Regions from separate parts of the Streptomyces sp. TN58 genome, predicted to be linked through region 1. Evidence: riboswitches for the same ligand, from Rfam matches in the RefSeq annotation. Region 1 holds a riboswitch; each other region holds the start of a gene.

Evidence for each region. Region 1 has a riboswitch for cyclic di-AMP ahead of BSL84_RS28490 (M23 family metallopeptidase). Riboswitches for the same ligand answer to the same signal wherever they lie in the genome.
Region 2: another riboswitch for cyclic di-AMP. It lies ahead of BSL84_RS13345 (transglycosylase family protein); the one in region 1 lies ahead of BSL84_RS28490 (M23 family metallopeptidase).
Region 3: another riboswitch for cyclic di-AMP. It lies ahead of BSL84_RS25140 (M23 family metallopeptidase); the one in region 1 lies ahead of BSL84_RS28490 (M23 family metallopeptidase).

What each region holds. Positions count from the first base shown of each region.
Region 1 is NZ_CP018870.1:6,319,757-6,329,330, reverse strand. Features, by position in the region: gene BSL84_RS28520 (GTP-binding protein) at 1-37, opposite strand, end outside; gene BSL84_RS28515 (DUF742 domain-containing protein) at 15-446, opposite strand; gene BSL84_RS28510 (roadblock/LC7 domain-containing protein) at 443-877, opposite strand; gene BSL84_RS28505 (sensor histidine kinase) at 895-2,652, opposite strand; gene BSL84_RS28500 (MBL fold metallo-hydrolase) at 2,895-4,136, opposite strand; gene BSL84_RS28495 (SGNH/GDSL hydrolase family protein) at 4,258-5,043, opposite strand; gene BSL84_RS28490 (M23 family metallopeptidase) at 5,205-6,182, opposite strand; cyclic di-AMP (ydaO/yuaA leader) riboswitch at 6,187-6,393, opposite strand; gene BSL84_RS28485 (tyrosine-protein phosphatase) at 6,676-7,467, shown strand; gene BSL84_RS28480 (aspartate aminotransferase family protein) at 7,512-8,918, opposite strand; gene hpnH (adenosyl-hopene transferase HpnH) at 8,915-9,574, opposite strand, start outside.
Region 2 is NZ_CP018870.1:2,936,851-2,946,424, forward strand. Features, by position in the region: gene BSL84_RS13325 (Ppx/GppA phosphatase family protein) at 1-333, opposite strand, end outside; gene BSL84_RS13330 (DUF501 domain-containing protein) at 330-872, opposite strand; gene BSL84_RS13335 (FtsB family cell division protein) at 926-1,414, opposite strand; gene eno (phosphopyruvate hydratase) at 1,504-2,790, opposite strand; gene BSL84_RS13345 (transglycosylase family protein) at 3,063-3,767, opposite strand; cyclic di-AMP (ydaO/yuaA leader) riboswitch at 3,771-3,941, opposite strand; gene BSL84_RS13350 (transglycosylase family protein) at 4,222-5,175, opposite strand; gene BSL84_RS13355 (cytochrome P450 family protein) at 5,351-6,628, opposite strand; gene BSL84_RS13360 (globin domain-containing protein) at 6,801-7,988, shown strand; gene BSL84_RS13365 (MazG family protein) at 8,032-9,096, opposite strand; gene BSL84_RS13370 (SurA N-terminal domain-containing protein) at 9,125-9,574, opposite strand, start outside.
Region 3 is NZ_CP018870.1:5,510,157-5,519,730, reverse strand. Features, by position in the region: gene BSL84_RS25155 (bifunctional GNAT family N-acetyltransferase/acetate--CoA ligase family protein) at 1-1,337, opposite strand, end outside; gene BSL84_RS25150 (HPr family phosphocarrier protein) at 1,550-1,831, shown strand; gene BSL84_RS25145 (GntR family transcriptional regulator) at 2,079-2,753, opposite strand; gene BSL84_RS25140 (M23 family metallopeptidase) at 2,952-3,752, opposite strand; cyclic di-AMP (ydaO/yuaA leader) riboswitch at 3,765-3,924, opposite strand; gene BSL84_RS25135 (M16 family metallopeptidase) at 4,139-5,506, opposite strand; gene BSL84_RS25130 (M16 family metallopeptidase) at 5,527-6,903, opposite strand; gene BSL84_RS25125 (DNA gyrase/topoisomerase IV subunit A) at 7,144-9,574, shown strand, end outside.

The DNA.
Region 1 (9,574 bases):
GGGTGGCGGGGACGTCACAGCCGTCGGCGTAGGCCATCGAGCACCGCCAGGAGGAGGGACTGGTCGTCGGCGGCGTACGAGCCGCCGCCCGGGAACCGCGGGGACTGGGCCATGACGGCTCCGTATTCCATAAGGTCGGACAGCAGCACCTTCACCACGGCGGCCGGGAGCCGCAGCTGCCCGGCCAGCTCGGCGACGGTGATCGCGGCGGTGCCGGCGCACAGCCGCAGCGCGAGGGTGTGCTCGGCCCCGAGCGGGACGCGCGGGCGCACACCCGTCGCGGTCATGCGGGTCAGCAGGTCGAGCGCGACGGCGGGTCTGGTGCGGCCGCCGCTGGCGGTGTACGGACGCGTCACCCGCCCCGCCGAGCCGTCGCGCCACGGTGTGTCCCGCCCCTTGCCGTACGCGCCGTACCCGCCGTGCGCCCCGCTGCCGCGGGCCCTCATCGCTCCACGTTCGCGGCGGGCCGTCGGGGCGCCGCGGAGAGGTACGGCCGGACGCTCTTGACCAGCACCGCCATCTCGTACCCGAGCACGCCCGCGTCGGCCTCCCGGTCGGCCAGGACTGCCAGGCAGGTACCGGATCCGGCGGCGGACACGAAGAGGAGCGCGGTGTCGAGTTCGACGACGACCTGCCGGACTTCGGCGCCATCGCCGAAGCGGGCCCCGGCGCTGCGTCCGAGGGAGTAGAGGCCGCAGGCGAGGGCCGCCAGGTGGTCGGCGCTGTCGTGGTCCAGGCCGTGTACGCAGCTCACGAGCCCGTCGGCGGTGAGGAGTACGGCGCTGCGGGTGTACGGCACGCGTTGGACCAGGCCGCTCAGCAGCCAGTCGAGATCCGAGAGCCGGCTGCCGGCCTCCGTCGCCACTTCGCCGCCCATGGTGGTGTGCTCCTTGGTCATGCCTGGTTCTCCGACTGCGCGAGGCCGTAGCCCCGCTGGAAGGCGGCCATGAGGCCGGGGTCGTGTACGGGTCGGTCGGGGTCGGCGGAGGGCCGCGGCGGAGGTGCGTCACGCAGTTGGGGTGCGAGGTGCGACTGGGCCCGGCGCCGCGGCAGCACCGGCTTCTCTTCCGCGGCGCCGCCGTGCTCCTCCCCCGTCGCGAGCCCCTGCCCGGCCGTCCACCCGCTCCTGGGCGCGGCCTCCGGCCCGGGCGCCCACGTGTCCTGCGGTGCGGCCCCCGCCTCGGGCGGGGTCCCCGCACCGGGTGCGGACCACGCCGCCGGCGCCCCGGCGGGCATGCCCGACGGGGCCGGCGCGAAGGCGGGCCATCCCGGTTGCGGCTCGGGGCGGGGGGCGGGGATGGTGGGCGGGGCCTCCGCCCCGCGCGGCACGGGCACCGCCTGCACCGGCACCTCGGGCGTGGGCACAGCAGCCGTGGGCACGGCATGCACCGGCACCGTCGGCATCGGCACTCGTGCCGGTTCCAGCGGCGGTGTCACCCGCGAGCCCTCGGCCGCCTCCGCGCCCAGCAGGTCCTGCGGCAGCACCAGCACCGCGAGGACGCCGCCGTAGATGTTCGACTTGAGTTCGACGGCGATCCCGTGCCGGCGGGCCAGCGCCGAGACGACGTACAGGCCGATCCGGCCGTCCGCGAGCAGGCTGCGGACGCCGGCCTGGTCGGGTTCCGCGAGCAGGGCGTTCATCCGGTGCTGCTCCTCGGCGGGCATGCCCAGTCCCCGGTCCTCCACCTCCACCGCGATCCCCGCGGTGACCCGCTCGGCCCGCAGCACCACGTCGGTGTCGGGAGGGGAGAACACCGTGGCGTTCTCGACGAGTTCGGCCAGCAGGTGCACGACGTCCGCGACGGCGTGTCCGCGGACGCTGCCGCCCGCCGGCGGCACGACCTTGACCCGGGTGTACTGCTCGACCTCCGCCACCGAGGAGCGGAGCACCTCGCTCAGGTCGACCGGCCTGGTCCACTGCCGGCGGGACGCCGCACCGCCCAGCACCGCGAGGTTCTCGGCGTGGCGGCGGATGCGGGTGGCGAGGTGGTCGACGTGGAAGAGCTCCTTGAGCAGGTCCGGGTCCTCGACCGTGTCCTCCAGGTCGTCCAGCAGCGAGATCTCGCGGTGGACGAGGGACTGGAGCCGGCGCGCGAGGTTGGCGAAGACCTCGACCTTGCGCTCGCTGTCGGACGGGGTGACCGGTCCGGCGAGCCGTACCAGGGCCGTGTGTGCCTGTTCGCGGGCACCGCGCAGCTCCTGGGAGAGCAGCCAGAACTCGTCCACGCTGGCCGGGTCCGCGCCGGTGAGCGGCGCGTTCGGCCCGCCACGGACCGGCCGGGGCGGGGTCTCGCCCCGCTCCAGCCGTTCGGCGGCCGTCCGCAGCTCCTGGCGGCCGCGCACACTGGAGCGGCGCAGCGCCTCGCACCGGTCGCGTACGGCCTTGGCCGCGCGCTGCGCGCCGAGCAGGGCGGCGGCCAGCGCGCCGGCCGTGAGCAGGGCGCAGCCTGTGAGCACCGGCCACAGCCGGGCGTCGCGGTCGCCGGCCCCGCCGCCGAGCTGAAGAGTGAAGATCACCGCGGCGGCGCCGCTGAGCGCGGCGGCGAGCGTGGGCAGGAGGGCGGCTCGTACCAGCTGGGGGCGTATCTGCCGGGCGGGACCGGTGACGGCGTGTCTCGACGGGGCGTGGCGGGCGGCGCGGGGTCCGGACATCGGCGTCCTCGGTACGTGGGGCCCGGCCCCCAGGGTTCCCGGGGCCCGGTGTTGATCACCGAATACCCACGCTAGACCCCGTCATCCCGCCGCGGACTGCCAGTTGGCGAACTTCGCGGGGGTGCTTCCCGCTCCCGACGGAGCGCTCGCACAGCAGCCCGAATGCGCCGGTCAGCCAGCTGGGGCCGCCCGGCGCCGCCCCTCTCGGCGCCCGTCTCGGGCCAGGGGGCCCGCTGGTGCGCTCAGGAGCCGACGGACTCCGGCTCCTCCTGGCCGTCGGCGGCCGACGACACCACGCGGGCCGCAGTCGCCGCCGCCCCGCCCGCCTCGTGTGCGGGCACGGCCGCGGGGCCGTCCACGGGTCCGGCCTGCGCCGCCCCTGCCACGAACGGACGCCACCACGCTTCGGCGGGCGCGCCCTCGGTCCCCGGCTCGAACGGCTGGCCCGGGATCGGGAGTGCCACGGCCGCGCCGGCCCCCCGGGCGGCGGCCAGGGTGCCTTCGCCGGGCTCGTCCCACGGGTGCGGTGCCAGGTTGAAGGTGCCCCAGTGGATCGGCAGCATGGTGCCGTGCGCGGCGCCGCCCTGGAGGTCGAGGTGGGCGCGCATGCCCTCCTCGGGGGTCATGTGGATGTCGGGCCAGTACTCCGAATAGGCACCGATCTGGATCATCGTCGCGTCGAAGGGGCCGTGTGCGGCGCCGATCTCCGCGAAGCCGGGGAAGTAGCCGGTGTCCCCGCTGTGGTAGATCCGGTGCTCCTCGCCCGCGACCACCCAGGAGGCCCACAGGGTGTGCTGCTGGTTGCGCAGGCCGCGGCCGCAGAAGTGCCGGGCGGGGGTCGCCGTCAGGGACAGCCCGGCAATGCTCGTCGATTCGTTCCAGTCGAGCTCGCGCAGCCGGTCGGCCGGGACGCCCCAGCGCTCCAGGTGCGCGCCGACTCCGAGCGGTACGGCGAAGACCGTGGCCGTACCGGCCAGCGCCTTGATCGTCGGCAGGTCCAGGTGGTCGTAGTGGTCGTGCGAGATGACGACGACGTCGACCTCGCCCAGCGCGGCCAGCGGTACCGGTACGGGGTGCAGCCGCTTGGGGCCGGCGAAGGGGAAGGGTGAGCAGCGCTCGCCCCACACCGGGTCGAACAGCACCCGGTGCCCGTCGATCTCCGCGAGCACGCTGGAGTGCCCCATCCAGGTCAGGCGCAGTCCGCCGGCCGGCGGTTTGGCCAGGTCGGCGAGGGTCGTGGGGTGCACCGGGATCGGGGCTCCCGGGCTGCGCCGGATGCGCTGCTCGCGGTGGAAGTAGATCTTCGCGAACTCCGTCATCGACCCCGAGGGCCTGTTCCGGGCCCCGACCGGGTTCTGGAAGACGCCGTCGGCGAAGTTCGGCGAGCGGCGGATCCGCTCCAGCCGGGCGCCGGACGGGTCCGCGCCGAAGGCTTCGGGCCGCAGGGCGCGCAGGCGCGGACGGAGGGGGCGGGAGCCGGTCAAAGCGCCTCCAGGGAGCGGTGGGGTCGGTGCGGTCGTCTGGCCACGACCATCCCAACGCTCACCGGCCCCTGAGGATTCCGCCCGCCGCTCCCGTCCGCCCCCGTCCCCCGCGTCCGGGCCGCTACAGCGGCAGCAGGTCCGGCCGCTTCGCCTCGACGTGATCACCGGAGGACTCGCCGCGCAGCCGGCGGCCGATCCACGGCACCAGGTACTCGCGGGCCCACTGGATGTTGTCGCGGGTCACGTCCACCGAGCCGCGCGGGCGCAGCTGCGGCCACGGCTGGTCGGGGTCGGCGGGCACCTCCAGGCCGAGCACCTGCGCGGCGCGCAGTGCGACGCGGGTGTGCCCCTCGGGCGAGAGGTGCAGCCGGTCCGCGTCCCAGGCGCGCCGGTCCTGTACGGATTTCAGCGACCAGAGGTCGAGGACCGGGCAGTCGTACCGGTCGGCGATGGCACGCACGTGGGCGCTGTACGTCGCGACCTTGCCGCGGAGGTGCTTGAGGACGGGCACGCCCCGGGTGTCGAACCCGGTGGTGATCATGACGTGGCCGACGGCTCCGGTGAGGTCGGCCACGGCCGCCTCGAACCGCTCTGCCACGTCGTCCGGGTCACTGCCGGGCCGGATGATGTCGTTGCCGCCCGCGCAGAAGGTGACCAGGTCGGGGGCGAGGGCCTTGGCCCTCGGCACCTGGTCGGCCACGATCTGGTCGAGGAGCTTGCCCCGCACCGCGAGGTTCGCGTACCGGAAGTCGTGCTCGTCGCGCTGATCGGCCAGGAGCACGGCGAGCCGGTCCGCCCAGCCGAGAAAAGAATCCCCAGGCCCCGGGTCCCCCACGCCCTCTGTGAAGCTGTCCCCGATCGCCGCGTACGAGCCGATGGTCTTGAGTTTCGTCGTCGTCGCTGCCACGAGAACCCATCCTTCACTCCCGCAAGCAACCTACGCCAACGTAATGAGGGGTTGACGGGCCGTGATCTGTACCACGCCGGGCATAAGGAATAAGTACGCGTGGGGCCGGGGCCCCCCTCGGGTCCCGGCCCCACGCGCGTCGTGCTCCGCCGGCGGTGCCGTCAGAGGCTGGCGCCCTTCGAGCGGAGGTAGGCGATGGGATCCAGGTCCGAGCCGTAGGACGGGCTGGTGCGGATCTCGAAGTGCAGGTGCGGGCCGGTCGAGTTGCCGGTGGAGCCGGAGAGGCCGATGCTCTGCCCGGCGGTGACGCTCTGGCCGGAGGAGACGGAGAGCTGGGAGAGGTGGGCGTACTGCGAGTACTTGCCGTCCGCGTGCCGGATGACGACCTCGTTGCCGTACGAGCCGCTCCAGCCGGCGGAGACGACGGTGCCGGCACCGACGGCCTTGACGCTGGTGCCCATGGCGGCGATGAAGTCGACGCCGGTGTGGTAGCCCGACGACCACATGGCACCCGCGACCTTGTACTGGGTGGAGACGCCACCGCCGACCGGGGCCACGAATCCGGCGGCGGCTGGCTGCGCGGCGGGCGCGGGGGCCTGGGCGGGGGCCTCGGGGGCGGACTCCTGCCGCGTCTGGGGGGCGGCGGCGCGCTTGGCCGGCTTCGGCGCCTTCGGGGCCGCCTTCGGCGCGGCCTCGGGGGCGGTGCGCGGCGCGGGGACGGCCTGGACCGGGGCGGCGGCCTGGCCGCGGGCTCCGAGGGTCAGCTTCAGGCCGGGGTGGACCAGGTCCGGGTCGGCGCCGACCGCCTCGCGGTTGTCGGCGTACAACCGCTGCCAGCCGCCGGAGAGGTTGCGCTCGGCGGCGATCCGGGAGAGGCAGTCGCCGGGGACGACTGTGTAGACGCTCGGCGCGGCCTGCACGGCGGCCGCGGGAGCGGCGGGTGCGGCCTGGAGGGCGGCGGGCGCCTGCGGAGCCACCGCGGGGGCGACGGCGGGTGCCGCCGCCGGGGCGACGGCCGCGTTGGCGCCTGCGGCGACCGTCAGCGGCAGGGCGAGGGCCGCGCCGCCGGTGCCTGCGACCGCGAATCCGCGGGAAAGCGAAAGGGACTTGGGACGGCGGTGCTTACCCTTTGCAGGCATGGCGCATTCCTCTCCGGCGCCTGCGAGGTGAGCTGTCGGGTTCGGACTGGAGATGTCCGGCCGCACGTGTACGGGACATGTGCGGCTTCACCCCGAGCCGTACCGGAAAAGGATCTCCGGAACAGCGGCTTACCTGGTTCCCCCGCTCCTGCCGCGCGAAATGGTTCGGGTGCGGTTTCCGGGCGGCGGCAGGATTCGGCGATCCACCCGGATCGATCGCGAAGGTAATCCCTTGCGGGCATGCCGAACAAGCCGCGAATTCCCTGACGGATTCACAGGTATGAGGGACCGCCGGAATTCCGGTCACCCTCTGTCCATTCCGCCGAGCCAACAGCCGCCCCCGCCGGGCCATTCGGCCTCGGCGATCAGGCACTCACGGTCACCGTATGATCTGGCTCACCCCGGACGCGCCCGATCTCGCCTCCGGTTATTGCAAGTTGGCGCCAAGTAGCTCAATTCGGACAGAGGCCCCACACCAGGCGGAGGAGTTCCCTTGACCCAGCAGACACAGGAGCCGGAGCTGACCGGAGTGCGCAATTTCCGCGATGTAGGCGGATTGCCCACTTCTGATGGACGAACGGTCGGGACGGGACGACTCTTCCGAAGCGGACATCTCGCGCATGCCACCGAAACCGATGCAGAATTCCTCGCTTCGCTCGGCCTGCACACCGTCTTCGACTTCCGCAACGGCGCCGACCACGCGCTGGAGGGCCCGGACGTCGACCTGCCCGGCGTACGGAACGTCAACATCCCGCTCTCGGACCCGGCGGACGGCCGGGAGTTCTGGCGGCTGGTCCGCGACGGCGACCTCGAACAGCTCCGCTCCGTCCTGGGCGACGGCAGGGCGGCGGCCCGGATGTCGGACTCCTACCGCCGGATCGTCCGCGACCGCACCGCCGAGCACAGCCGCCTTCTGCACGCCATCGCCGAGGACAGCGTTCCCGCCCTCCTGCACTGCGCGGCCGGCAAGGACAGGGCGGGGCTCTCCGTCGCCGTCACCCTGCTCGCGGTCGGCGTCGAACGCGAGGCGATCGTGGCGGACTACCTGGAGTCCAACGCCCCACACCGCCGCTACCGGATCCGCCGCGGCTCCGCCTCGGCCGAGGCCCGCTCGCCCGAGGTGATGGAGCTGCTCGCGCCGCTCTTCGACGCCCGCGCCGAGTACCTGATCGCCGCCTTCGACACCATCGACGAGGTCTGGGGCGGGGTGGAGCGGTACCTGGCGCAGGGCCTGGGGCTGGCGCCCGGGACCCTCGACCGGCTCCGGGACCGGCTGCTGGTCTGATCCGCCCGGCGGTGCACACCGCCGGACACCCGCGAGGCAGGCCGTCAGCGCGCCGCGACGGCCTGCTTCACCAGCGTCCTGCCGAATTCCCACATCAGGCCGGAACCGCCGTGCGCCTCGTCCATGACCTCGCGGAAGGCGCCGACGAACCGGTCGACGTCCCGCTCGTCCAGCACCAGCGGCGGAATCAGTTTGATCACCTCCAGGTGGTCCCCCGAGACCTGGGTGAGGATCCGGTGCCTCTGGAGCAGCGGCACCACGACCATCTGCGCGAAGAGCCCCTTGCGGGCCGCCTGGAGCATCGTCCAGCGGCTGCGCAGCCCCAGCGAGGACGGCCGGCCGAACTCGATGCCGATCATCAGCCCGCGCCCGCGCACCTCGTGCAGCAGCTCGTACTCGCCCACCAGGGCGGCGAGCCGCCCGCGCAGCAGGTCACCCGTCGTCCGGGCCCGCTCCACGAGGCGCTCGTCCTCCATGACGGACAGCACCGCCAGCCCGGCGGCCATCGCCTGCGCGTTGGACCCGAAGCTCGCGGAGTGCACGAGCACCCGGTCCATGGACGAGTAGACCTTCTTGAAGATCCAGTCCTTGCCCAGGGTCGCGCCGACCGGCACGTAGCCGCCCGACAGCGCCTTGGCCACGCACACCAGGTCGGGCTCCACGCCCGGCTCGTGCTGGTACGCGTAGAAGTCACCGGTGCGCCCGAGCCCCGTCTGCACCTCGTCCGCGATCAGCAGCGCCCGGTGCCGGTGCAGCAGCTCCTGCGCGGCGGGCAGGAAGCCGGGCGGGGCGGCGAGGACTCCCTTGCCCTGGATCGGCTCGACGACGAGGGCGGCGACGTCGCCGCGCTTCAGCTCGCGCTCCAGGGCGGCGAGATCCCCCAGCGCGATCCCGGTGTCCGGCAGCAGCGGTGCGAAGCCGTCCCGGAACCCGGCCTCGCCGTTGACCGACAGCGAGCCGGCGGTCAGCCCGTGGAAGGCGTGGTCGCAGTAGAGGATCCTGGGCCGCCCGGTGGCGTGGCGGGCGAACTTCAGCGCCGCCTCGACCGCCTCGGTGCCGCTGTTGCCGAAGAAGACCCGGTCCAGGTGCGGGCTGTACGAGAGCAGCTTCTCGGCGAGCAGCCCGGGCAGCGGCTGGCAGTCGAAGCGGGTGAGGTCGGCGAGCTGGGCGTCCAGGACGTCGTGCAGGGCCTGTCGTACGACGGGGTGGTGGCGGCCCAGGCCCATCACGCCGAAGCCGGCCAGCATGTCGAGGTAGTCGTTGCCGTCGGCGTCCCAGAAGTGGGCTCCCTCGGCCCGCTCGTAGACCTTGTCGAAGCCGATGGTGCGCAGCATCCGGGGCAGTTGGTGGTTGAGGTGGCGGGCGTGCAGCTCGTACCGCTCCGCCCCGCGCGCGGCCAGCAGGGCGCCGAGGTCGAAACCGGCGCCCCGCCCCTCTTCCGCCGGGCTCATGCCGACCTGTCCCGGTTGCCTCCGACGGTCTCCCGGGCGGCCCGGAGGGATTCCTTCAGGGAGCCCATGGTGGCGAGGACGGCGGTCGGCTCGTAGCCGCAGTGCGCCATGCAGTTCGCGCAGCGGGGGTCCTTGCCGCGGCCGTACTTGTTCCAGTCGGTCTCCTCGACGAGTTCCCGGTAGGTGGGGACGTATCCGTCGCTCATCAGGTAGCAGGGGCGCTGCCAGCCGAAGAGGGAGTAATTCGGAATGGCCCAGGCCGTGCAGGGAAAATCGGCCTTTCCTTCCAGGAAGTCCAGGAAGAGCGGTGAGTGGTTGAGCCTCCAGCGCCGCCGGTTGCCGCCCGCGAAGGCCTTCCTGAAGAGGTCACGGGTCTGCTCGACGCCCAGGAAGTGCTCCTGGTCCGGTGCCTTTTCGTAGGCGTAGGCGGGCGAGATCATCATTTCGTCGACCCGGAGGTCGTCATTGAGGAAGTTGAGCACCTCGATGATCGTCTGCGGGGTGTCGGTGTTGAAGAAGGTGGAGTTCGTGGTGACGCGGAATCCGCGCCTCTTCGCCTCCTTGATGGCCTCGACCGCCTCGTCGAAGACCCCCTCCTTCGCCACCGACTCGTCGTGGCGCTCGCGCAGGCCGTCGATGTGCACCGCGAACGCGAA
Region 2 (9,574 bases), 3.4 Mb from region 1:
GCCGGAGATCACCTCGGGCTCGACGCCCAGGATCTCCACCACGCCGCGCACGAAGTCGTCACGGTTCTCGGCGTCGCGGGAGGCTGAGGTCGCCACGAAGCGCACCCGCTCCGCGCCGAACTCCTCGATGACCGCCGCGTACTCACGGCAGGCGGCGAAGGTGCGCTCCAGCGCCTCGGGGGCCAGGCGTCCGGTCTTGTCCACGCCCTGGCCGAGCCGGACGATGATCATCCGCCGGTCCAGTTCGACCAGCTCGCCCGTGGCCGGGTCGCAGTCCGCCACGAGCAGCCGGATGGAGTTGGTACCGCAGTCGATGCCCGCGACCCGGGTCACTCGGACTCCTCTTCCTTCTTCTCGCCGCACGGCGTGACGCAGGCGCCCTTGGCCCACCACTCGGGCAGCATCGCGAGGGCCTCGTCGCCGAACGGGTTCACGCCGGGGCCGGCGGCCAGCGAGTGGCCGACCAGCACGTGCAGGCACTTGACCCGGTCCGGCATCCCGCCGGCGCTCGGGAAGCCCTGAAGCACCTCGATGGCGTCACGGCGGCGGATGTAGTCCTCGTGCGCGGCCCGGTAGGCGGCGGCGAGTTCCGGGTCCTCGGCGAGCCGGGCCTGCATCTCCTTCATCACGCCGTTGGCCTCCAGCGTGCCGATGGCGGAGGCCGCGCGCGGGCACGTCAGGTAGTACAGCGTCGGGAAGGGGGTGCCGTCGGGAAGCCGCGGCGCGGTCTCCACCACGTCGGGCTGGCCGCAGGGGCAGCGGTGCGCGATGGCGCGCAGCCCGCGCGGCGGGCGGCCGAGCTGCTGCTCGAACGCCTCGATGTCCGCGTCGGTCGGCTCGGTCCGGTCGGTCTGGGGCGGGGGCGTCTGCATGCCTGGAGGAAGTCTCTTCGTTCTCGTGGATGGGTGCTGCGGTGGTGCCGTGCTCAGTCGCCGGGGCGGTCGGCCTTGTCGACGCCGTCCCAGACGTTGGAGTACCAGGGGCGGTCCGAGCCGGCGTGGCCGGTCCGGTGCGGCTCCGGGGGCTGGGCCCCGGGGTCGCTCATGATGTAGCCGACCTCCCCCGGGCGCAGGTAGTGCAGGTGCTTGCGCGCCTGTTGCTCCGCGTAGGCGTCGTCCTGCCAGCGGGCCTTCTCGTCGCGCAGCCGCTCCAGGCGGTCCCGCGCGGCCGCGGCGGCCCGCTGCTGCTCCGCGATCTCCGAGCGCTGGGAGACGTACTGGCGCATCGGATACGCGAGGGCGACCACCAGCGTACAGAGCACGAGCACCAGGAGGGCGGCCCTGCCGGTGAGGCGGCTGCGGCGCACCTGCCGGCGCGACTGCGAGCGGTAGACGTGGGCCGCGGTCCGCTCACCGAGCTGCTTGAGCCGCGTCGCCGTGGAGAAGGTGGAGAACCGATCCCGGTTCCCGGCCATTGGTCCGCCTCCCCTTTGTACGCACTACGCAATACGTCCCCGCACACGGTACGGGACCGAGTGCGGGGACGTACGGAGGCAGAGCGTGATTAGCCCTTGAAGCGCGGGAAGGCGCTGCGGCCCGCGTACACCGCGGCGTCGTCGAGGATCTCCTCGATGCGCAGCAGCTGGTTGTACTTGGCGACGCGGTCCGAGCGGGCCGGGGCGCCGGTCTTGATCTGGCCGCAGTTCACGGCGACGGCGAGGTCGGCGATGGTGACGTCCTCGGTCTCGCCGGAGCGGTGGGACATCATGCACTTGAAGCCGTTGCGCTGGGCCATCTCGACGGCGTCGAGGGTCTCGGTCAGCGAACCGATCTGGTTCACCTTCACGAGCAGGGCGTTCGCGGAGCCCTCCTCGATGCCGCGGGCCAGGCGCTCGGGGTTGGTGACGAAGAGGTCGTCGCCGACGATCTGGACCTTGGCGCCGAGGCGGTCGGTGATGGTCTTCCAGCCGGCCCAGTCGTCCTCGAACAGCGGGTCCTCGATGGAGACGAGCGGGTACGCCTCGACGAGCTCGGCGTAGTAGTCGGTCATCTCGGCGGCCGAGCGGGACTGGCCCTCGAACTCGTACTTGCCGTCCTTGTAGAACTCGGACGCGGCGACGTCGAGCGCGAGCGCGATGTCCTTGCCCGGGGTGTAGCCGGCCTGCTTGATCGCCTCGATGATGAGGTCGAGCGCGGCGCGGTTGGACTCCAGGTTCGGGGCGAAGCCGCCCTCGTCACCGAGGCCGGTGGACAGGCCCTTGGTGTGCAGGACCTTCTTGAGGGTGTGGTAGACCTCGGCACCCCAGCGCAGCGCCTCGGAGAAGGACTCCGCGCCGATCGGGGCGATCATGAACTCCTGGATGTCGACGTTGGAGTCGGCGTGCGACCCACCGTTGAGGATGTTCATCATCGGAACGGGCAGCAGGTGCGCGTTCGGACCGCCGAGGTAGCGGAAGAGGGGGAGGTCCGAGGCCTCGGACGCGGCGTGGGCGACGGCGAGCGAGACGCCGAGGATGGCGTTGGCGCCGAGCGAGCCCTTGTTGTCGGTGGCGTCCAGGTCGAACATGGCCTGGTCGATCAGGCGCTGCTCGGTGGCGTCGTAGCCGACGAGCTCCGGGCCGATCTGCTCGATGACGGCGAGGACGGCCTTCTCGACACCCTTGCCCATGTAACGGTTGGGGTCACCGTCACGGAGCTCGATGGCCTCGAAGGCACCGGTGGAGGCGCCGGACGGAACGGCAGCACGGCCGGTGCTGCCGTCGTCGAGGCCCACCTCGACCTCGACCGTGGGGTTGCCTCGGGAGTCCAGGATTTCCCGGGCTACGACGACGTCGATGGACGGCACGAGCATCTCCTTCTGGGATGTGACGCTGGGTGTGCGGTGGCGTCAGGCCGTGGGATGGCCTGGCCGACTAGAGCCTAACCGGATCCGGGCACTCGCCCTGCCGACCGCCCGGGTCCTGGGACGAAAAAGGGCCCGAATACCCCTCTTCCCGGACATAGAGCCCTGGATGACGGGGGTTCCGCTGCCGCACACACCGCCGCCCGGCGCGTGGGGGGAGGGGCGCCGGGCGGTGGGAATTATGCGCGTTGTGTACGCTTTCGCGGCTCTCGCCGCGGTGGTCAGCTGAGCTTCAGCTTCTGCCCCGGGTAGATGAGGTCGGCGTCCGAGACGATGTCCTTGTTCAGCTCGAACAGCTGCTGCCAGCCGCCCTTGACGCCGTTGGCCTCGGCGATGGTGCCCAGGGTGTCGCCGGGCTTGACCTCGTACGAGCCGTTGCCGGTCTTCGGCGCGGCCGGGGCCGGGGTGCGCTCGGAGCGGGTGACCGGGGCCTCGGCGCGCTTGGTCTCCTTCTTCGGCGCGGCCTTGGTCTCGGTCTTCCTGGTCTCGGTCTTCTTCGTCTCGGCCTTCGGCTTGGTCGAGGCCGGGGTCTCGGAGGAGCCGCCGGTGTACGAGGAGTTCGACAGGCCCTTGCCGCAGTGCGGCCAGGCGCCCTTGCCCTGCTTCTTCAGGACCTTCTCGGCCACGGCTATCTGCTGCGCCTTCGAGGCCTGGTTGGCCTGCGCGGCGTACGACTTGCCACCGAAGGCCGCCCACGTGGAGGACGAGAACTGCAGCCCGCCGTAGTAGCCGTTGCCGGTGTTGATGGACCAGTTGCCACCGGACTCGCACTGCGCGACCTTGTCCCACTCGGACGCGGTGGCGGCGCTGGCGGCGCCCGCGGTCATCAGCGGGGCGGCGACGGCCACGCCGGCGACACCGGCGAGCGTGACGATGCGGACGGCCTTGGAGCCGCGACGGTGCTTGCCCTTGCCGGAAAGCAGCATGAGGTTTCTCCTCACCGACGCCTACGAGGTGAGCTGTCGGGTTCGGGCCTGTGAGTGCCCGGCGATGCGACTGGCGCACCGCTTAACCCCAAGCCGGTTGCGTGACCGTCTCTCAACGGCCGCTCGCGGCACCTACCTTGGTTCCCCCGCTCCTGCCTTCGGCGCTTGACGCGACGACTGTTCCCCCCGTCCGCCGGCAGGACTCGGCGATGCGGTCGAAGGAGCTCGCGGTGGCGAGCGATTCAGAAGGTAGACACAGCTCTCCCCGATGTTCAACGAGGAACATCGGGGAGAAAGGGCCCCTACTTGCGCTCTGCGAAGTGGTGTTTGCGCAGGTGAGACCGGGGTTTGCGGAAGCCCCCGGGCGGGACACGCCAGTTGACCCGAAGAGACACATGTCTCACTTGCAGAAAACCGACAATCAATGTCTTTCCGGGCGAACCAACTGTCCTTATTACGTGGTTAGATCCAGGTTCTGACCGGGCTTGATCAGGTTGGCGTCCTCGCCGATGACCTGCTCGTTGGCCGCGTAGAGGCCGCTCCAGCCGCCCTTCACACCCTTGGCGACCGCGATGGTCGCCAGGCTGTCGCCCGCCTGCACGGTGTAGACGGGGTCCGACGCGGCGTCAGCGGGGGCGCCCTCCTCGGGGGACGGCGCGCCACGGTGCTTGCCGCTGCCCTCGGCCGGGGTGGCACCCGGGGTCGCGGGGGTCTCCGGCGTCGCGGGGGCCGTCGGCTCGGTCGGGGACGGGCTCGGCGTCGCCGGCGGGGTGGTGGGCGCCGTCGGGTCCGCCGGGTCCGTCGGGAGGACCGGGGTCGTCGGGTCGGCGGGGCTCACCGGCGGGGTCGTCGGGTCGGTCGGGGCGACCGGGGTGCCCGGGTCGGCCGGAGGCGTCGTGGGGACGTCGGGCGCGGGCATGACGGGCAGTCCGAGGGACGGCGCGTCGGGGATCAGGAAGGGGGTGCCCGAGGGGCTGGGGGTCTCCGCGGTCGAGAGCCCGAAGTCCGTCGCCGGCTTGCCGCCCGTGGTGGAGGGCACGGCGTCGTCGGGGCGGGACGGCGCGGGGCCGACCGCGGTGGGGCTGCCGGGCAGACCGGGGTCCACGACCGCGGCCGGACCCTGCTGGTCCAGGCCGGCGGAGGCGGCGCACAGCGGCCAGGCCTGCGGCCCCTGGGAGGCCAGCACGCGCTCGGCCACCGCTATCTGCTGCGAGCGGCTGGCGAGGTCGGCCCGCTCGGCGAAGTCCAGACCGCCGGCGTTCTGCCACTGCTCCTGGGTGAACTGGAGGCCGCCGTACGCACCACTGCCGAAGTTGGCGCTCCACGAGCCGCCGCTCTCGCACTCGGCCACCTTGTCCCAGGTGGCGGTGTCGGCAGCGGTGGCGCTGGTGGCGGCGAGCAGCGGCATGGCCAGCGCTGAGCCAGTGACTCCGGCTGTGACTACCAGCGCGGGGACCTGGCGGGGTCGTCTGTGACGGCCGTTCCCGGAGAGCATGAGGGATCACCTTTCGCATAACAGCCTGGTAACGGCAGAACCTAGCGGCCTTCGAACGATTGTCACAAGTTCAAGCGGAATCTGACTTTTAATCAGATCCCGCGCAAGTGTTTTGAACTGTGAAGCGAACGGGAAGGGTGCGCAGCCCTCGCATGATCAAACCCCCACGCCAGCGCAGGTCTTGGGATGGAACGGCAAGTTCCAGATCGGGAAGGCGGGTCAGCAGGGTCGCCAGGGCGGTCTGCCCTTCGAGCCGGGCCAGCGGCGCGCCCAGGCAGTAGTGGATGCCGTGCCCGTACCCGAGGTGCTGGTTGTCGGTCCTGGAGAGGTCGAGGGCGTCCGGGTCGGCAAACCGCTCGGGGTCCCGGTCGGCGGCGGCGAGGACGACCAGGACCGGATCGCCGGTCTCGACGCGCTCGCCGCCGAGGGTCAGCGGTTCGGTGGCGAAACGCCACGTCGCGAGCTCAACGGGGCCGTCGTAGCGCAGGAGTTCCTCGACGCCGGTGGCCAGCAGTCCGCTCTCCCCGGCGGCCAGGGAGCTCTGCAGGCGCTCGCGCTGGGCGGGGTTCATGAAGAGGGAGTGGAGGCCGTTGCCGATCAGGTTCACGGTCGTCTCGAAGCCGGCGAAGAGCAGGATGAAGGCCATCGCGGTGGCCTCGCCCTCGGTCAGATGGTCGCCGTGGTCGCTCGCCCGGATGAGGTCGGAGATCAGGTCGTCACCCAGATCATCCCTTTTACGGTGGATGAGTTCGCCGAGATAGGTCCGCATCTGCTTCACCGACCGCGCGACCCCGCCCCGCGGACCTCCGCCGTGGCGGATCATCATCCCGGCCCAGTCGCGGAAGTCGTCCTGGTCCTCGCGCGGTACTCCGAGCATCTCGCAGATGGCGTAGATGGGAAGCGGGAACGCGAACTCGTGGATGAGGTCCGCCTCCCCCCTCCCCGCGAACCCGTCGATCAGGTGGTCGGTGAGCGCCTGCACCCGCGGGGCGAACTCGGCGACCCTGCGCGGGGTGAACGCCTTCGACACCAGACGCCGCAGCCGGGTGTGGTCCGGCGGGTCGATGTTCAGCAGATGCGTCATCAGCTCCGCCTTGCGCTCCCCCGGGATCCCGGTCTTGCCCTTGGCGTGCGCGGGCTCCGCGTGGTGCGCCGGATTCTTGCTGAGCCGCTGGTCGGCGAGGGCCTGGCGGGCGTCCGCGTAACGGGTGACGAGCCAGGCCTCGACCCCGCTGGGGAGCTTCGTACGGTGCACCGGGGAGTGCTCGCGCAGCCATGCGTAGGCCGGGTAGGGGTCGGTCGCGAACTCCCACGTGAAGAGTTCGGGCACCGGGCCGACGGAGGGAGTGGACGACTGATCGCGCATGTCCCCGACAGTAGCCGCCGCGCACCGGCGGTCCGGCGCGGGCCGCGGGCCGCCATCCCATATGACTGCTTCGCCGAGGCTGTCCGTAGATCGGACGGTGCTTGACCTCGGCCCGCCCGCGACTTCTACTTTCGGTCGTGTGGACGTGAGGATCTTGAAAAGCAGTTTCGCGGTGGTGGAGAGACGGGCCGAACACGCCGTCAAGTTCTTCTACTCGCACCTGTTCTGGCACAACCCCGGAGTCCGGGACCTCTTCCCGGCCTCCTCCGAGGACATGGAACGCCAGCGGGACCGGCTCTTCGCCGCGCTCACCCACGTCATCTCCCGGCTCGGCGACGACGAGACCCTCCGCCCCTACCTGCGCGACCTGGGCCGCGACCACCGCAAGTTCCTGGTCCGCCCCGAGCACTACGCGGTCGTCGGCTCCAGCCTGCTCGCCGCGCTCGCCGAGACCTCCGGCGAGGCCTGGACCCCGCAGGTGGAGAAGGCCTGGACCGAGGCGTACCAGGTGATCGCCGACGCCATGCTCGCCGGGGCGGACGCGAGCGAGGACCCTCCGTGGTGGGACGCGGAGGTCGTGCGCCACCTCCAGTACGGGCAGGACATCGGCGTGGTGACCCTGCGGCCGCACACCGCCTTCCCCTATCTCCCCGGCCAGTACACGAGCGTGAGCACCGCCCGCGTCCCCAGGACCTGGCGGACCTACTCCATAGGCAACGCGCCCCGCCCCGACGGCACCGTCGACCTGCACGTCAGCCGGATCGACCGCGGCCGGCTCAGCACCGCCCTGGTCCGCGAGACCCGGCCGGGCGACGTGCTGCGCCTCGGCGCCGCCGGCGGGCAGCTGACCTTCCGCCGCTCCGACCGCCCGGTCAGCCTGATCGCCGCCGGCACCGGCTGGGCCCCGATCCGGGCCCTGCTGGAGGAGCTCGCGGCCCGGCCGCCCGAGCAGGACGTACGGCTCTTCGTGGTGGCCCGGGACGGCGCGCACCTCTACGACCGGCCGCTCATCGACGCGTACGGCGCATCCTGCGGCTGGCTCGACGTCACCTACATCACCCCAGCCCCCGGCCGGCACCGCAACGAGGCCACCGAACGGCTCGCGACCGCCCTCGGCACCCGGGGCCTGTGGCCCGACCAGGACGTCTACCTCAGCGGGCCGGGGCCGTTCGTCGACGAGACCGCGCACCTCCTGGAAGGGCTCGGCGCCCTTCCCGGCCGCCTCTTCCACGACCGCGTACCCGGCGCGGGCGGCGAGCACGGGCAGGGCGGCCGCCCGCTGGGCTTCGCCGAGTGGCTGCTGAACCGCCCGGCGCCGCACTGGCACGACCCCTCGGCCCGCGCCCCGAGGGAGTACTGAGGGCGCGGGGGCCGAGGCCCGGGGCCCGCGACCCGGGGGCGGCCTACTCCGTGGGGGTTCCTACACCCTCGGCGGCCCGGATCGCGTCGCGGTAGACGCGGGCCGCCGCGCGCAGCGCGGTCTCGGGGTCGACCCCCTCCGCCTCGGCGCGCGCCGCCAGTTCCAGCAGTTCGTAGCCGATGCCGTCGCCGCGGGGCAGTTCCACGGCCACCCCGCCCGTACGGGCCCGGCCCGCGAGCTTGGCCGCGAGCGCCAGGCCCGGCTGGCCCACCGGGATGCCGTCGGTGACCGACTCCCGCTGCTTCTCGACCGCCTTGGTGCGCTGCCAGTGCGCGTGCACGTCCTCCGGGGTCTCGGCGGCCGCGTCGCCGAAGACGTGCGGGTGCCGGTGGATCAGCTTCTGCACGAGGGCTCCGGCCACGTCGTCGATGGAGAAGGCCCCCAGGCCCTCGCCGTCGGAGCCGCCGTCCTCCTCCCCCTCGTCCTCGGAGCCCTCGTCCTCGCGGACGGGGACGCCCTCCTCGGCGATCCGGGCGTGGAAGACCACCTGGAGCAGGACGTCGCCGAGCTCTTCGCGCAGTTCCTCCCGGTCGCCGTCCTCGATCGCCTCGACGAGTTCGTACGCCTCCTCGATCGCGTACTTGGCCAGGCCGCGGTGGGTCTGCCGGGAGGTCCACGGGCACTCCCGCCGGACCCGGTCCATCACCTGGACCAGGTCGAGCAGGCGGGCGCCCGGCAGGTCGTAGGAGCCGGGCAGCAGCTCCAGGTCGGGCATGGCGACCCGGCCGGAGCCGGCCAGCCGGGCCAGGCCGTCGGTGAGCCGCTGATCGCCCTCCCCGGCCGGGAGCACCACGACCGTGCGGCCGCCCGCGCAGTCCTCGACCAGCTCGTGCGCGTCGGGGACCGTGTACTCGACCTCGACGCCCGCCTCCCGCAGGTACGGCAGCTGCGGGTGGCCGGGGTCGGCGCACAGCACCCGGTCCGCGGCGTGCAGGATCTGCCACGCCGGCCAGGACAGCACGCCGGGGGCGACCCGGTGGCTGGTGGTCAGCAGGACGATACGGCCGGTGGGCTCGGGGGCGGCGGTGGGCCGGGAGTGCTCGGTCACCCTCCGAACCTACCTCCGCCGCGGGGCGTCAGGCTCCGGCGGGTGCCTGCTCGGGGCGGGTCCGCTGGGTGATCCAGGGGGTCTCCACCGGGCCCAGTCCGACCTGCTGCGCGTCCCAGGCCCCGTAGCGCGGGTTGACCTCGATGTGGAGGGCCTCCGACGCCTTCGCCAGCGGCTCGATGATCTTGTCCTCGCCGTAGCGCTCGCTCAGCTTGCCGAGCAGCAGCTGGAAGCGCACCTCCTCGTCGATCTGCCCGGCGGCGAGCGGGACACGGCCCTGGAGGGCGGCCTGCTCCAGCTCCGCCGCGCCCCTGCCGCCCTCCTGGGCCCTGCGGGCCTCCTCGACCTCCTTGGTGGAGACCGAGATGCCGGCGTCCTTCGCGGCCCGCTCCAGCACCCGGAGCTGGATCATCTTGCCGAGTTTGATCCGGTCCAGCTGAGGGGTGTTGGAGATGAGGGTCGCGGCGTGCTCGGAACG
Region 3 (9,574 bases), 810 kb from region 1:
ACGACCACCGGCTTGACGGCGGCCGTCCTGCGGGCGAGGCGGGTGAACTTCCGCGGATTGCCGAGGGTTTCGAGGTACATCAGCGCGACGTCGGTCGCCTCGTCCTCGTACCAGTACTGGAGGATGTCGTTGCCGGACACGTCGGCGCGGTTGCCCGCCGAGACGAAGGACGACAGGCCCTCGCCGCGCCGCAGCAGCGCCGAGAGCAGGGCGATCCCGATCGCCCCGGACTGCGTGAACAGGCCGGTCCGGCCGCGCACGGGCATCGGGGCGGGGGTGAGCGAGGCGTTGAGCTCCACCTCCGGTGCGGTGTTGATCACCCCGTAGGCGTTCGGCCCGATGAGGCGCATGCCGTAGGAGCGCGCCTGCCGCAGCAGCTCGCGCTGGCGGGCGAGTCCGGCCGGGCCGCTCTCCCCGTATCCGGCGGAGAGGACGACGAGCCCCTGCACGCCGTGCTCGCCGCAGGCGGCCACCGCGTCGGGGACCCGGTCGGCCGGGACCGCGATCACCGCGAGGTCGACGGGGGCTCCGATGGCCCCGACGGTGCGGTAGGCCCGGACCCCGTCGAGCAGGTCGCGGGTGACGGCCTCGTTGACGGCGTAGAGGTGGCCGTGGAAGCCGCTGTCGCGGAGGTTGCGCAGGGCGGCCGCGCCCACGCCGGCGCCGGATCGGCTGACCCCGACGACGGCCACCGAGCCGGGGGCCAGCAGGCGCTGCACGGAGCGGGCTTCGGCGCGCTGCTCCCGGGCGCGCTGGACGGCGAGGGACTCGGCGGTGGGTTCGAGGTCGAGGGTGAGGTGGACGGAGCCGTCCTCGAAGCTGCGCTTCTGCTGGTAGCCGGCGTCCGTGAACACCTTGATCATCTTGGTGTTGGCGGGCAGCACCTCGGCGGCGAAACGGCGGATGCCGCGTTCGCGGGCCACCGCGCCGATGTGTTCGAGGAGCGCGGAGGCGACGCCGCGGCCCTGGTGGGCGTCCTGGACGAGGAAGGCGACCTCGGCCTCGTCGGCGGGAGCGGAGGCGGGCCGGCCGTCGGGGCCGATGCGGTCGTAGCGGACGGTGCCGATGAACTCCTCGCCGACGGTCGCGGCGAGGCCCACCCGGTCCACGTGGTCGTGGTGCGTGAAGCGGTGCACGTCGCGGGCGGAGAGCCGCGGGTAGGGCGCGAAGAAGCGGTAGTACTTCGACTCGTCCGAGACCTGCTCGTAGAAGCTGACGAGCCGGCCGGCGTCCTCGGTGGTGATGGGCCTGATCCGGGCGGTGCCGCCGTCGCGGAGGACGACGTCGGCTTCCCAGTGGGCCGGGTAGGACGGGTCCGACTCTATGGTCATGCGCATACCTTACGGCCGGACCGGGCGGGACCGGGCGCGACCGGACCGGGTGGGGCGGCGCTCGCGCGGCGCAGCGGGCAGGCCGGGACGAACCGGTGCAAGCTGGGAAGGCTCGCTCGGCGGCGGCAATCAGGAATGGAGACCGAGGGTCGGTCCGAGCAGTCGGGGCGCCGTGAGAGACTGGTCTAGACAACCGTAAGAACCTGAAGGGCATCACCATGGCAGAGCGCCGCGTCAACGTCGGCTGGGCCGAGGGCCTGCACGCTCGTCCCGCCTCGATCTTCGTCCGTGCGACGACCGCTTCCGGCGTCCCGGTGACCATCGCGAAGTCCGGCGGCGACCCCGTCAACGCCGCCTCCATGCTGGCGGTGCTGGGCCTGGGCGCCCAGGGCGGCGAGGAGATCGTCCTCGCCTCGGAGGCCGAGGGTGCGGAGGCCGCCCTGGACCGCCTCGCGAAGCTGGTCGCGGAGGGCCTCGAAGAGCTCCCCGAGACGGTCTGACCCTTCGGGTTCTCCCGCGGACACCAGCGGCGAAGCCGGTCCCCCTCGCGAGGGGGACCGGCTTCGGCGTTCGTACCGGAATTCAGGGGCGAATGCGGCCCGGGCGGCGCGGCCGGGCGGGGCGGCGCGCACGACACCGCACCACATCGCTCTACCGCCACCCGACAGGAATTCGACGCGGCGAATTCCCCGGCCATCACCGGCGGCCGCGAATTCCCGTCATTCCACCCTTTGTATACGGCTCCTGTTAATGCCGGCCGCCCGACATGTTTACGGCAGGTTGCGAAGTGCTCACCGGACGCCGCCTCGGCCGGTGAGCGGCGGCCGCGCGATCGGCGTGGACCGCGGCCAGGGTCCGCGCCCGGTCGGCGTCGCCGCGCGCCACCGCGTCGACGATCGCGCCGCGTTCCGCCCAGGACTCCGCGGGCCGGGCGGGCGCCTCCACCACGAACATCCATGCCAGCTTGCGCCGTGTCTGGGTGAGCAGCGCGATCAGTCCGGGGCTGCCGGAGGCCTGCGCGAGCGTCTCGTGGAACCAGCCCCCGAGCGCCCGCAGATCCTCGCCCTGGCCCCGCCTGGCCCGCTCCTGCCCCAGCCTGACCAGCCCCCGCAGCACTTTGAGGTGGGCGTCGGTGCGGCGCCGGGCCGCCCTGGACGCCGCCAGCGGCTCCAGGAGCACCCGCAGCTCCAGCAGGTCCGCCGCCTCCTGCGCGGTCGGTTCGGCCACACAGGCCCCGGCGTGGCGGCGCGTGGTCACGAAGCCCTCGGACTCCAGGGTCCGCAGCGCCTCGCGCACCGGCACCCGCGAGACCCCGTACCGCCGGGCCAGCACCTCCTCGGTGAGCCGGCCGCCCGGTTCGAACACCCCGGAGACGATGTCGTCGCGAATTGCAGTGCATACCGCGTGCGCAGGAATACGCAAGACCGAACCTCCGCCTATTTCCGACCGCCATCCCCGTGCGCAGCCGCGCACACCTGACCCTATTGCAGCACAGCAAGATTTCGAGAACGGACGGAATTCCGAAACATTGCGCCGGAACGCGAAAAACACGAAGACCCCGGCTCGGGAGGCGGGGTCTTCGTGAAGGTGCGCGCGGTACCCGGTGGGCCGCTCAGCGGGTCAGAGGCTGACGCCGTGCGAGCGCAGGTACGCGATCGGGTCGATGTCCGAGCCGTACTGCGAGCCGGTGCGGGCCTCGAAGTGCAGGTGCGGGCCGCTGGAGTTGCCGGTGGAGCCCGACAGGCCGATCTGCTGGCCCGGGGTGACCTGCTGGCCGACGGAGACGCTCAGCGAGGACAGGTGGCCGTACTGCGTGAACGTGCCGTCGTTGTGCTTGATGACGACGTTGTTGCCGTACGCGCCACCCCAGCCGGCCTCGACGACGGTGCCGAAGCCCACCGCGTGGACCGAGGTGCCGGAGGCGGCGTGGAAGTCGATGCCGGTGTGGCTGCCGGAGGACCACATGCCGCCGCCCGCCTTGTACTGCGTGCTGACGTAGGAGCCGTCCAGCGGGGAGACGAAGGTGTTGAGGCGCTTGCGCTCCTCCTCGCGGGCGGCGCGCTCGGCGGCCTCGCGCTCGGCCTTCGCCTTCGCCTCGGCGAGGCGCTTGGCCTCGGCGGCCTTCTGCTTGGCGTCGGCCTCGGCCTGGGCCTTGGCGGCGGCGTGCTCGGCGGCGCGCTGCTGGGCCTCCGCCTGGTCCTGGATGTCGCCCGCGAGGTCCTCGGCGACGACGACGGCACCCAGCCCGTTCTCCGGGGCGGAGCTGCTGTGGTTGTCGGCGGCGAAGGCCGGGGCGGCGAGCGAGCCGACCACACCCGTGGTGGCGATCGCGGCGATACCGGCGTAGCCGGCGGTCTTCTTGCTCAGGCGGCTGGAACCACGGTGCTTGCCGGTACCAGCGGGACGACTGCCAAACGCCATGAAGGGTTTGATCCTTTCCTTCCTTCTCGCCTACCGGGTTAGCTGACGGGTTCGGAGCAGGAAGGTCTCCTACGGGCCTCCTCTTGCGAGGGGGTCCGATTCACCCCAGGGACTGATGTGGGTCCCCGGCTCCCCAGGCTCGCGCCTGACGGGGACTCGGCGATCGCTGTCCGGTGCCGCGGGTGCGGCGGGCACAACTGACGGACAGCACGGATGACGCTAGGCGGATCATCAGTCAATCGCCAAACAGACGCGCCTTTTTGTTGCGTACGCCACACCGCATACAAGCAACCTCACCATCAAACGGACAAAAGAGGCTCCGGCGGAAAACCGCCGGAGCCTCTTGGACAGAGCGTCAGTTGCCCGTCATCCGGGCACCCGCGACGTCAGTTGGGGACCACCGTGACCTCACCGATCCCGAGGGCCCGCACGGGCTCCTCGATCACCGAGGCGTCGCCCACCAGGATCGTGACGAGCCGGTCCGCCGGGAACGCCTTCACGACGGCCGTGGTGGCCTCCACCGTGCCGGTCTCGGCCAACTGCGCGTACAGCTGCGCCTGGTAGTCGTCCGGCAGCTCCTGCTCGACCTGGTCGGCCAGCGTGCCGGCCACCGAGGCCGCCGTCTCGAACTTCAGCGGGGCCACGCCCACCAGGTTCTGCACGGCCACATCGCGCTCGGCGTCGGTCAGGCCGCCCTCCGCGAGGGTGCGCAGCACCTTCCAGAGGTCCTCCAGCGCCGGCCCGGTGTTGGGGGTGTCCACCGAGCCGCTGATGGCGAGCATGGAGGCGCCCTTGCCGTCGGCCGTGGAGCGCAGCACCTGGCCGAAGGCGCGCACGCCGTAGGTGTACCCCTTCTCCTCGCGCAGCACCTTGTCCAGGCGGGAGGTCAGGGTGCCGCCCAGGCAGTAGGTGCCCAGCACCTGGGCCGCCCAGACCCGGTCGTGCCGGTCCGTCCCGATGCGCCCGATCAGCAGCTGCGTCTGGACCGCCCCCGGCCGGTCGACGATGACCACGCGGCCGGTGTCGTCGGCGGTCACGGGGGGCACGGGGCGCGCCTCGGCGGTGTCGCCGGTCCAGGCGCCGAGGGTGTCCGCGAGCACGGCGTCCAGGTCGATGCCGGTCAGGTCGCCGACGACCACCGCGGTGGCGGTGGCGGGGCGTACGTGGGCCTCGTAGAAGGCGCGTACGGCGGCGGCGTCGATCCGGGCGACCGTCTCCTCGGTGCCCTGGCGCGGCCGGGACATCCGCAGGGACGCCGGGAAGAGCTCCTTGGAGAGCTGCTTGGCGGCGCGGCGCTGGGGGTTGGCCAGCTCGTGCGGGATCTCGTCGAGCCGGTTGCGGACCAGCCGGTCGACCTCGGCGTCGGCGAAGGCGGGGGCGCGCAGCGCCTCGGCGAGCAGGCTCAGCGCCTTGGCCAGCCGGGAGGCGGGCACCTCCAGGGAGACCCGCAGGCCCGGGTGGTCGGCGTGCGCGTCGAGGGTGGCTCCGCAGCGCTCCAGCTCGGCCGCGAACTCCTCGGCGGAGTGCTTGTCGGTGCCCTCCGACAGGGCGCGCGCCATGATGGTCGCCACGCCGTCCAGGCCCTCGGGCTCGGCGTCGAGGGGCGCGGCGAGGTTCACCTCGACCGCGACGACCTGCTGGCCCGGCCGGTGGCAGCGCAGCAGGGTCAGCCCGTTGGGCAGCGTCGAGCGCTCGGGCGCCGGGAAGGCCCACGGCTGCGGCTCGCCGGCCTGCGGGCGCGGGTGGAAGGTCATCGTGACGGCTGCGGTGTCGCTCACTGCTCCGCCCCCTCGTTCTCGTCGCTGCCGGCGTTCTCTTCGCCCTCTCCGCCCTCCGCGCCCTCGGCCGCGTCCGCCGCCAGGGGCTCGTAGACGAGCACCACGCGGTTGTCGGGACGCAGTCGGGCCGCGGCGACGGCCTGCACCTCCTCGGCGGTGACGTCGAGGACCCGCTGTACGGCGGTGAGCGCCAGCTGCGGGTCGCCGAACAGCACCGCGTACCGGCACAGTTCGTCGGCGCGGCCGGCCACCGTGCTCAGCCGGTCCAGCCACTCGCGCTCCAGCTGCGCCTGGGCGCGCTCCATCTCCTCCGCGGTCGGGCCCTCGGCGGCGAACCGGGCCAGCTCCTCGTCGACGGCCGCCTCGATGGCGGGGATCTCGACCCCGCTGGAGGTCTTGACGTCCAGCCAGCCCAGCGACGGCGCCCCGGCCAGGCGCAGCACGCCGAAGCCCGCCGCGACGGCCGTCTGGTCCCGGCGTACCAGGCGGTTGTGCAGCAGCGAGGACTCGCCGCCGCCGAGGATGGTGAGCGCCACGTCCGCGGCGTCGCACTCGCGGGTGCCGTCGTGCGGCAGGCGGTAGGCGGCCATCAGCGCCCGCGCCGGGACGTCCTCGACGATCTCCTCGCGCAGCTGCTCCCCGATGATGTCGGGCAGCGAGCCGTCGCGGGGCGGCTGCTTGCCGTCGTGGGAGGGGATGGTGCCGAAGTACTTCTCGATCCAGGCGAGCGTCTGCTCGGGGTCGATGTCGCCGACGACCGACAGCACCGCGTTGTTGGGCGCGTAGTACGTACGGAAGAAGGTGCGCGCGTCCTCCAGGGACGCGGCGTCCAGGTCGGCCATGGAGCCGATCGGCGTGTGGTGGTACGGGTGGCCCTCGGGGTAGGCCAGGGCGGTCAGCCGCTCGAAGGCGGTGCCGTACGGGACGTTGTCGTAGCGCTGGCGGCGCTCGTTCTTGACGACGTCGCGCTGGTTCTCCATGGACTCCTCGTCCAGGGCGGCCAGCAGCGAGCCCATCCGGTCCGCCTCCAGCCAGAGCGCGAGCTCCAGCTGGTGGGTCGGCATCGTCTCGAAGTAGTTGGTGCGCTCGAAGCTGGTGGTGCCGTTGAGGGAGCCGCCGGCACCCTGGACCAGCTCGAAGTGGCCGTTGCCCGGTACGCTCGCCGAACCCTGGAACATCAGGTGCTCGAAGAGGTGAGCCAGGCCGGTACGCCCCTTGACTTCGTGGCGCGAGCCGACGTCGTACCAGAGGCAGACCGCGGCGACCGGGGTCAGGTGGTCCTCGGACAGCACCACGCGCAGGCCGTTGGCCAGCCGGTGCTCGGTCGCTGTCAGGCCGCCGGAGCCGGCCTGGGCTGTGGCCGTGTGACCCATGGGCATGTGGTCCCTTCGATCGCGATGCAGAGATTTCCGTCAGACCTGCCACTGTATGCAAGCGCGTCGGCCACCGGATAAGTTCCCGGGCCAGACCTGGGTCGGAGTCGGCGTTGTCGGCCCCCCGGGCCACAATGGTCGGCGTCGTACCCCTGCCGACAGCGGCAGGACCCAGCCAGACCCCCGCCAGACCAGCCAGACACCCAGCACATACATTCTTGGTTAAGGAGCCGCGCAGCGATGGCCCGCCGCAGCACGAAGACCCCGCCGCCGGAGGATTTCGAGGAGAAGATCCTCGACATCGACGTCGTCGACGAAATGCAGGGCTCCTTCCTCGAGTACGCGTACTCGGTGATCTACTCCCGTGCCCTGCCCGACGCCCGGGACGGCATGAAGCCGGTGCACCGCCGCATCGTCTACCAGATGAACGAGATGGGCCTGCGCCCCGACCGCGGGTACGTCAAGTGCGCCCGCGTCGTCGGCGAGGTGATGGGCAAGCTCCACCCGCACGGCGACGCGTCGATCTACGACGCCCTCGTGCGCATGGCGCAGCCCTTCTCGATGCGGCTGCCGCTCGTCGACGGCCACGGCAACTTCGGCTCGCTCGGCAACGACGACCCGCCGGCCGCGATGCGCTACACCGAGTGCCGCATGGCCGACGCCACGTCCCTGATGACGGAGTCGATCGACGAGGACACCGTCGACTTCACCGCCAATTACGACGGCCAGGAGCGGGAGCCGGTGGCGCTGCCCGCCGCCTACCCGAACCTGCTGGTCAACGGCGCGTCCGGAATCGCGGTCGGCATGGCCACGAACATGCCCCCGCACAACCTCGGCGAGGTCATCGCGGCCGCCCGCCACCTGATCCGCCATCCGCACGCGGACCTGGAGGCGCTGATGCGCTTCGTACCGGGTCCCGACCTGCCGACGGGCGGCCGGATCGTCGGGCTCTCGGGCATCAAGGACGCCTACGAGAACGGCCGCGGATCCTTCAAGATCCGCGCGACGGTGGCCGTGGAGAACGTCACGGCCCGCCGCAAGGGTCTGGTCGTCACCGAACTGCCCTTCACGGTCGGCCCCGAGAAGGTCATCGCGAAGATCAAGGACCTGGTCGGCTCCAAGAAGCTCCAGGGCATCGCCGACGTCAAGGACCTCACCGACCGCGCCCACGGCCTGCGCCTGGTCATCGAGATCAAGAACGGCTTCCACCCGGAGGCCGTTCTGGAGCAGCTCTACAAGCTGACGCCGATGGAGGAGTCCTTCGGCATCAACAACGTGGCGCTGGTGGACGGGCAGCCGCTCACCCTCGGCCTCAAGGAGCTGCTGGAGGTCTACCTCGACCACCGCTTCGAGGTCGTCCGGCGGCGCAGCGAGTTCCGCCGCACCAAGCGCCGGGACCGGCTGCACCTCGTCGAGGGCCTGCTGGTGGCCCTGATCGACATCGACGAGGTCATCCGCCTCATCCGCGACAGCGAGAACTCCGCCCAGGCCAAGGCCCGGCTCATGGAGCGGTTCTCGCTGAGCGAGACCCAGACCCAGTACATCCTGGACACCCCGCTGCGCCGGCTCACCAAGTTCGACCGCCTGGAGCTGGAGTCCGAGCGCGACCGGCTGACGGGCGAGATCGACGAGCTGACCGGGATCCTGGAGTCCGACAACGAGCTGCGCAAGCTGGTCTCCGCGGAACTGGCCGCCGTCGCGAAGAAGTTCGGCACCGAGCGCCGTACGGTCCTGCTGGAGTCGGCGGGCACCGCGGTCGCGGCCGTGCCGCTGGAGGTCGCGGACGACCCGTGCCGGGTGCTGCTGTCCTCGACGGGCCTGCTGGCCCGTACGGCGAACGGCGAGCCGCTGCCGCAGGACGAGGGCGGCTCCCGGGCGAGGCACGACCTGATCGTCTCGCAGGTCGCCGCGACCGCGCGGGCCGACGTCGGCGTGGTCACCTCCGCCGGCCGGCTGCTGCGGCTCCCGGTGATCGACCTGCCGCAGCTGCCGGACACGCACGCCGCGCCGAACCTCGCGGGCGGCGCGCCGGTCTCGGAGTTCCTCTCCGGGCTGGAGGCGGACGAGAAGGTGGTCTGCCTGACCTCGCTGGACGAGTCCTCGCAGGGGCTCGCACTGGGCACCGAGCAGGGCGTGGTCAAGCGCGTCGTGCCGGACTACCCGGCGAACAAGGACGAGCTGGAGGTCATCACCCTCAAGGACGGTGACCGGATCGTCGGCGCGGTCGAGCTGCGCACGGGCGAGGAGGACCTGGTCTTCATCACCGACGACGCCCAGCTGCTGCGCTACCCGGCGGGCCAGGTGCGTCCGCAGGGCCGCCCGGCGGGCGGTATGGCGGGCGTCAAGCTCTCCCAGGACGCCAAGGTGATCCACTTCTCGGCGGTCGACCCGGGGCGGGACGCCGTGGTGTTCACGGTGGCCGGCTCGCACGGGACCCTGGACGACTCGATGCTGTCGGGGAAGCTGACCCCCTTCGACCAGTACCCGCGCAAGGGCCGTGCCACCGGCGGCGTGCGCTGCCAGCGGTTCCTGAAGGGCGAGGACCTGCTGGTGCTGGCCTGGGCCGGCGCCGCCCCCGCCCGCGCGGCGGCGGCCAACGGCGCTCCGGCCGAGCTGCCGGCGGCGGACCCGCGCCGGGACGGTTCTGGGGCGCCCCTGCCGTCGGCGGTGG